Regions from separate parts of the Planococcus dechangensis genome, predicted to be linked through region 1. Evidence: riboswitches for the same ligand, from Rfam matches in the RefSeq annotation. Region 1 holds a riboswitch; the other holds the start of a gene.
The links. Region 1 has a riboswitch for cyclic di-AMP ahead of ACFO5U_RS11610 (potassium channel family protein). Riboswitches for the same ligand answer to the same signal wherever they lie in the genome.

Region 2: another riboswitch for cyclic di-AMP. It lies ahead of ACFO5U_RS02730 (potassium channel family protein); the one in region 1 lies ahead of ACFO5U_RS11610 (potassium channel family protein).

The regions. Positions count from the first base shown of each region.
Region 1 is NZ_JBHSGL010000005.1:1,714,800-1,718,990, reverse strand. It holds gene ACFO5U_RS11620 (TetR/AcrR family transcriptional regulator) at 1-423, shown strand, start outside; gene ACFO5U_RS11615 (TrkH family potassium uptake protein) at 532-1,863, opposite strand; gene ACFO5U_RS11610 (potassium channel family protein) at 1,865-2,530, opposite strand; cyclic di-AMP (ydaO/yuaA leader) riboswitch at 2,604-2,752, opposite strand; gene ACFO5U_RS11605 (alkaline phosphatase) at 2,883-4,191, opposite strand, start outside.
Region 2 is NZ_JBHSGL010000004.1:6,424-10,614, forward strand. It holds gene ACFO5U_RS02725 (TrkH family potassium uptake protein) at 1-1,179, opposite strand, end outside; gene ACFO5U_RS02730 (potassium channel family protein) at 1,242-1,898, opposite strand; cyclic di-AMP (ydaO/yuaA leader) riboswitch at 1,981-2,126, opposite strand; gene ACFO5U_RS02735 (DUF4097 family beta strand repeat-containing protein) at 2,428-2,907, opposite strand; gene ACFO5U_RS02740 (DUF2768 domain-containing protein) at 3,335-3,538, opposite strand; gene ACFO5U_RS02745 (ABC transporter ATP-binding protein) at 3,690-4,191, opposite strand, start outside.

The sequences.
Region 1 (4,191 bases):
GAATACTTTACCGATGTGTATGATGTTTTAGAGCAGCTGGAAGACACCTTAATTTCCAAGCTTCAGGAACTCCCCGTGCAACAGCTGTCGTCGACCGATTCTGCCTTTTCATTTGAAGCGCTGATCAATGTGTATGTGCAACATAGCAAATACCTCGCCGTCTTACTTGGTGATCACGGAGACCCGGCTTTTCAAGCCAAAACCAAACGCAGCATGAAACCTTTGATGAAAGAGGTGTTATTGAAACAAGGGGCAAAAGACGATTTCGAACTGGACTATACCCTGGAATATGCCTTGTCGGCGATGATTGGCGTATTGAGCTATTGGTTTAACCAAGAGCATGCACCGCCGCTTGAAAATCTGATGGAGTTATTGGGACGGCTTTCAACTGAAGGGGTGATGAAGAATCCCGATGGTCGATAAAAGCTTTTGTTGTTGAGCCGTTTCAGCAAAAATGAGGCATGAAAAAAAGCAGCACCGCAGAAACAGATCTGCGGTGCTGCTTTATTGTGTAATTGGCTGGTATAAGATTCACCCTGTAAAGACATCGCCTTTCGGGTGGCTGACCGGTTCCCGATGTTGGCGTGCCAGTGCAAACGCCAAGGTGACCGGGCCGATGCGGCCGATAAACATGAGCGCCATGATGACCAGCTTGCCGACGCTGGATAATTCACCGGTCAAGCCCATCGACAAACCGACGGTCCCAAAAGCGGAAAACGCTTCGAAGATGATCCATTCGAATGGCGCACTTTCGGTATAACTCAAAATGAGGATCCCGATAAAGATGGCAGACATGCTGATGAAGACAATCGCCAGTGAACGTTCCAGCAAGTGGGAAGGAATAGCGCGTTTAAAGATGACGGCTTCTTTTTTTCCGTTAAGGTGAGCAGCGACCACCAATAGGATGACAAAAAAAGTGGTCAGCTTGATGCCGCTCCCGGTCGAGGCGCTGCCCGCACCGATGAACATCAATAAAGTAATGAGCACGATAGAGCCGGTTTCCATACTGCCGATATCCAGTGAATTGAATCCCGCAGTCCGCGGCGTCACCGCTTGGAAATACGAAGCCCATAGCTTGTCGCCAAGAGTCAGCGAGCCGAGCGTCTGCATATTGCTGTATTCCGAAACGAACAGGAACAACATGGCGATTATATTGACGACGAGTGTTCCGACCAGCATGATTTTGGAATGCAGCGACAAGTGGCGAAAGTCCTTGGTGGTCCACATATCATATAAGACGGTAAATCCGATGCCGCCGGTGATGAATAATAAGGTGATGATGATATTGACGGTTGGATCGCCGACATAGCCCATCAAGGAATCATCCCACAATGAAAATCCTGCATTATTGAAGGCAGACACCGAATGAAAGATGCTAGTGTAAAGTCCGACTCCCCAGCCGTGCTCCGGGACCCAACGGATGGCTAAGAACACGGCCGCCAAAAATTCAATGGCAAACGTGAAGATGAAAATGGTGCGGACAAGGCGGATCATGCCGCCCAGAGAGTATTGGTTAAACGACTGCTGAATCAAGATTCGGCCCCTCAAGCCGATTTTCTTCCCTAGAAGCATGACGATCAAAACAGCGAAAGTCATCAATCCGAGCCCGCCGATCTGCATGAGCACCATAATGACGGTTTGGCCGAATAAAGTGAAATCATTTCCCGTACTGAGCACCACCAGTCCCGTCACCGTAGTAGCGGAAGTGGCAGTAAACAAGGCATCAAGAAAAGAAATTGGATCAACCGTCGAAATGGGCAAATACAGCAAAACTGCGCCGAACAAAATAGTAATCAGAAAGGTGATGGACAGTACTTGCGGTGGAGATATATGGATTTTCTTAAGCAAATAGGATTTTTTCATCTTATAGGCCCACTCGATCAAAGCGGTGAATGCTTTTCTTGGTGCCGAGTACAGTAAGGATATCCCCGGCTTGCAATGTATCTGCTGGCATCGGAGAGATATTCAGTTGTTCACCTCGTTTGATGGCCAGCACCGTCACGCCAAACTTGGGGCGGATGTTCAATTCATTTAATGATTTATCATTTACTTTGGGAGTAGCCAGCAATTCCGTAATGCTATAGTCGGCAGAAAGGTTAATCGAGTCGACAATTTTCTGTGAGCCTAAAGTTTCGGCGATCTTTTTTCCCATCTCAATCTCGGGTTGCAGTACTTGTTCGACCCCGATTTTCATCAGCACTTTTTGGTGATAACGGTTTTGCGCTTTGACATAGATTTTGGGGATTTCCAGGTCTTTCAAGATTAGCGTTGTCAGTATGCTAGTCTGGATATCTTCGCCGATTGCGACAATGACATGTTCGAAATTGGTAACGCCTGAACTTTTCAATGCGCGCTCGCTTGTCGAATCCAATTGAAGGGCGTGTGAGGCGAATTCCGCATATTCCGCGACTTTTTTCTCGTCCAGATCAATTGCGAGTACATCATGTCCCATTTGGTGCAGTTCTTTACAGACGCTTCCTCCGAATCTACCTAATCCGATCACTGCAAACTGCTTCTTCTTCCATCCCATCTGTTCTTCCACTCTTTTCCGTTAAAATTGAGCACAAAAAAACCATTTCAAAGAAACGGTCTGAGATAGACCTTTTCTCTCTTTTCTACGCTTACGGAGTTAGCTGCCGGATTAGGGATGGAGAGTACCCCTTCTTCAAATTGAAGATTCACCCCGAGATCATATTGCGATCAAATTGGTTCCCCCGTACAGAATTTCATTCTGTCTCAGCGATATTAAAAGGTGGATTCTGTTGTACAAGCTAAAATATACGCTTCTATTCGAAGAAGTCAATAGCATTTCATCACCTGTAATAAAAGATAAAAGGCTTTCTTCCAGCATAATCTCCTGGAAGAAAGCCTTTATACCATTTTTATTTTGAAAGATTTAATGCTTCTTTCGAGACGTAGAAATCTTTTCCGTTGTAGACGGTGACTCCTTTAAGTGTCTTTTCGGATATCTTATTGTTCTTGGTGATGTGGGCGATGTTTTTATTGATCGGTAATTCGATGCTGATTTTGTTCTTTTCCGCGATAAAGACCGGATTGTTGGCATCCGTTACATCGATGCGTGTCGAATAGCCTTTTTGTTCAAAAGCTTGTTTGGCATTGACGAACAACTCATCGCTTGTCTTTTTAAGGTCGAAATCCATGAACTTTGCCATCGTTTTAGCGATGTCGGTATTGTCTACAAGACCGGACGGTTTGCTCGGGCCGTATGCGTACAAGAAGACGTCCTCGCCGGTATGGCCGCTAGTGGAGTAGCCGATATTGGCACGCTGTGCAAGCATGTGGGCCATATCTGCCTGCAGTGATTTCGATTGCTTCAATTGATCCAGTTCTTGATCGGTTAAATCGTCCAAGCCATATAGCTCAGCAGCTTTTTTCATATTTGAGCGATCCGGCTTCAAGGATTTCAAGGCTCCTTCAACTGTCATCGTCGCTTTTTTCAGCGGATCGATATAAGTGGATACAGGAATTTCAGGGTAGTTGGAGTTGGTGTTTTCATTGCCCATAGTAATGCCGCTGTTGCCGTGGTCGCTGACGGCGATGACCATCGTATTGCCATCAGCTTTCGCGAAGTCGATGGCTTCTTTTACCGCGGCGTCAAAAGCGAGTACGTCGCTGATGATTCCGATGGTGTCATTGCCATGCGCTGCCCAGTCCACTTTGCTGCCTTCGACAAATAGGAAGAAGCCGTCTTCGTCTTTCGACAAGGTATCGATGCCTTTTTTCGTCATATCTGCAAGGGAAGGCTGCTCAGGATTCGTCGTTTCGCGGTCGAAATCATAGGCCAAAGCCGATGGGGCAAATGCTCCCCATAGTTTATCGGATGTCGAGTTCACTAACTCATCTTTCGATTCAACGAAGTCGTAGCCGTTTTCATCAATCACATCAAGCAAGTTTTCCCCATCGACACGTGCATTTTTAGCCGTTCCGGGAGCCAGTGATTGTTTTCCTCCACCAAGGACGACGTCGATGCCTTGATAGACTTGTTGCTCGGCGATGTCCTGGTAGTTGCTGCGGTGCGTCGCGTGTGCTGAGAATCCTGCAGGTGTGGCGTGTTGGATTTCGGAAGTGGAGATGATACCTGTCGCTTTGCCGAGCATTTGGGCGCCTTCGAGTACATTTGCAACCGGTTTATATGCGTCGGCCGGATCGACCGGGTCTTCACCAGGCGTG
Region 2 (4,191 bases), on a different contig from region 1:
AGATACTTCGAACACTATCGGAAGGATCGGAAATGGTTCAAGATAAGTCAAAGCAATCACGGCTGTCGTACAGAGCATGGCCGCCGTGGTAATGACGATAAAGGAACGGATGATATCATCCGTATCTAGCTCTCGCCCAAAGACCTTTACCGCTGACCTTCCTTTGGCGAAATTATAAATAGCCAAAATCATAATGGCAAAAGTAGTCGTTCGAATGCCCCCACCCACGCTGCTTGGAGAAGCACCAATGAACATCAATGCACAAAACAGGATCAAGGTCGGATCGGACAGTTCACTGACGTCCATCGTGGCGAGCCCCCCGTTTCGGGTGGTCACCGATTGAAATAAACTGAAGAAAATCTGTTCGTGCCAAGATTTATCCGCCAGAAACTTTCCCTGTTCCAAGACTAGCATGGCGATGGCGCCAACTGCGATCAAGATAAAGAACGTGGTCACCGTCAATTTGGTAAAGAGGGAAAAGCTATTGCTTCGTTTGCCTCTTTTCGCATCCCCTTTAAGAAAATCCTGTAGTTCAATTAACACTGGAAAACCAATGGCACCGAGAATTAATAAGGTAATATTAACAGTCTGCACAAAATAATCATTTGCAAATGGCACCAGCGAATCGCCGGTGATATCAAACCCTGCATTAGTGGTGGCGCTGATTGCCCCAAAATAACCTTGAAGAAGTGCTTCTTGCCAAGTATCAAAATAGTTCAGGAAATAAATGCTTAAAATGATCGTGCCGATGAGTTCAATGAATAAAATAGTTTTTAAGATTTTTAGCAATAGTTTTACCAGGCCAGACATTGAGGACTGGTTTTGATCGATTTGAATCAACTGACGTTCACGTAACCCGATGCGCTTACCAAAAATAACCCAAATGAAGGTACCTAGTGTCATAATCCCGATACCGCCAAACTGCAACACAAAAGTCAGAGCGATGATGCCAGCTGTATTGAAGGTATCTGCGGTGGAAACCACCACAAGACCGGTTACACTGATGGCGCTTACAGTCGTGAACAATAAATCGATGAACGTTAACTCCACTCCCTCTTGATGAAAAAAAGGAAGACTTAACAAAGTGAAGGAAAAAAGTACTGCCAACACGTAGTAAAGAACGATTAAACGAATCGCAGATAAATGCCCCCAATTGGTAAATAGATTGAAAAATTTCAAGATGCTAACTCCATTCTCCTAGCTTATTCGATGCTGCTTATGCTGCACTCTCTGTCATCAGGTTAAATTCCTTTTTCCTCAAAACGTTTCAAATCCGTACGATGTCCCATGACCACCACTATATCCCCGAGCCGTATCAAATCTTCGGACATCGGTGCCACATTCACTGTTTCCCCGCGTTTGATAGCTAAAATGGTACATTTATATTTAGCTCGAATATCCAATTCCAATAAGGTTTTCTGGTCTATTTTAGAGGAAGCGACCAATTCGATGATGCTGTAGTCGGCTGAAAGATCAATATAATCCACTACTTTCTCAGAATCCATGTGGTGCGCCACCCGAATGCCCATCTCGTATTCAGGTTGAATGACCCGGTCTGCCCCCACTTTTTCAAGAATCAACTGGTGTTGCAAGTTTTTAGCTTTCACCCAAACAATGGGCATGCCAAGCTCTTTAAGCATTAAGGTACATAACACACTTGTTTGTAAATCGTCACCGATGGCAACGACGGCATGTTCAAAATTCCGCACCCCGAGTTCTTTCAGGTTTTTTTCATCCATTGCATTCGCTACGGCTGAATGTGAAGCATATTTTCTTACTTGATCCACACGGTCTGGTGCTGAATCGATCGCCAGCACTTCATGCCCCATGTGAAACAACTCTTTACAGATGCTGCTGCCAAATCTTCCGAGTCCAATCACCACAAATTGTTTTTTCAAGTCCCATCCTCTTTTCTATCGAACAAATTAAAAAAGACCACATCAAATAAAGTGGTCTTTAGCAGGAGCTTAGACCTTTCCCTCTAATTTCTTTGAACGCTTCCGAGGTGAGCTGTCGGATTCGGAATTGAGAGTATCCCGTCTTACTTAAAGCAAGATTCACCCCAAGGCAAAAAGCCTGCCAGTAGTGGTTCCCCCGGTCATTTTCTGATTCAGCGATTTAAAGGCAACGATACGTATATTCTTGACTAAATTTAAAACTACGCTTGCACCGAATCATTGTCAATACTTCTTTTATATTTTGCTAGAGGTTGTTAAAATCATCACTTCTAATACCTCAAATGACAAACTAAGATATTAATAAGCCAGTGTTTAATACGTTGATTGTCTTAATTCCTTTAAAATTGGATCAGCAATTCTTTTAAACTGAATTGCAACGTATATATTTATCGTAAAAAGAAAAAAGAAAAGCCTCGTCAAGAAGGCTCTTCCGATAATTCGTCATATGTTAACTTGTAATACCTTTTTATTAAATATCTCCATCCTCTTTAGTTATATTAACTTTTCCGTGGTCTGATTCGATAATAATACTTTTGGCCTTAATCTTTTTCAAGTCCACATTTCCACTCCCAGAATTCATCCTAACCTTCTTAACTTCTATTTTTCCGACTTGGACGCTTCCCTGATTTATTCTAACGAGAAGCGAATTATAGCGTTTTTCAGGTAAATAGATGATTAAACCCAACGGCTCACGAAAAAAGCTGCCGTTGTACAACTTTTCATCTTTTGCAGTTAGAACAGTTAACTGGCCATCCTTAACATTTACAGAGATCCTTTTATCAATTTCCTTTGTAATGGAACCAGTAAGTTCTACTTTTACTTCTAAATCTTTTGTCGAAACAATTTCTATTGTTTCGTTGTTAGCTTCAATTGTAATATCCGTAACCTTCTCTTTAAAATGTGCTTCTTCGGAGTAAGTAGTCTTTTCAAGTTGTTTATATATAATCAAGTTGCCCATTACTCCTATAACATATAGAAGGAAAAAAATAGCTAATATTTTTTTAAATGTATCTATTTTAATTGCCGCCTCTCAATATTAAAAATAGTACTACTAAGAAAAAACAGTTATCTATAATCGCTATTTGAATCGACCATTAATTATGATTAAATGCATTTTTCATTGTTCGAGTAATCATTTTGTTCATCTATCAATCTTAATTCTATTCAATTTTATTTAATCTGCATCAATAATCCATTCTATTGCAGGGCGACCTTTCACACCATATTCAAGCATTTCTCAGAAATTCAGGTAAACGTCTTTTCTTCAACACTATTTAGCTTGCTTTATCGCATACTTTGAAAAAAATATTTGTTTTAATTTCGTTATTTAAGTGAGGTTATGATTGCATCCGTTCTTACTCCCATTTTTCATCATGCTAAGTCCAAGGAGTTGGACCAGTCATAATCAGGTAGACCATGATCAAGAAACCAAGAATTAATAGGATATATGCTATCAATGCAAAAACAAACTTTAAGAGGCCGCTTTGTATTTTATATCTGCTCAGATAAATCAGTTGCATGGATATTATTAAAAAACCTATTCCCAAAAAAGAGACCCACATTTTATCTAAAGAACTCATAATTCTCCGCCTTTCGTTCACTTATTTATACTTTTGAACTCGAAAAAGGAAGTGAATCAATAGTTGCGGATTCACTTCCTTAAATAAACTACCAGTCAAAAACAGTGGATTAACATTGTCAAATACCTCTTTGAATCTTATTGACTCACAATTAAGGATGATCTAATAGCATTAAATTCCCGTCCTGCATTTGATAAACCTTGTCGCAGTATTTTAGCATGCGTTTATCATGTGTAACCATGATGGCTGCTTTATTTCGTGTTTTTACTTCTTTAGCAATAAGCTCAATTATTTCAAAAGCTCGGTTCGTATCAAGGCTAGCGGTTGGCTCATCAGCTAGAATAATATTCGGATCATTCATGAAAGCACGAGCGATTGCTGTACGTTGACGTTCACCGCCAGAGAGCTGGTCGGGGAATTTTTTTAACTTATTTTCTAAACCGATTTCTTCTAACAATTCTTTTGCAAATTTCTTGTCTGATTTTGTTACGGCACCTTTCATTTTTTTAACAACCAATAGTTGATCTAAGACATTTAAATAGGGTACAAGATTAGAAGTTTGCAAAATAAAACCGACTTTTTCCAGACGCAATGTTGAAAGGTCCTTTGTATTCAAACGAGAAATATTTGTATCGTTTATAACGACTTCTCCC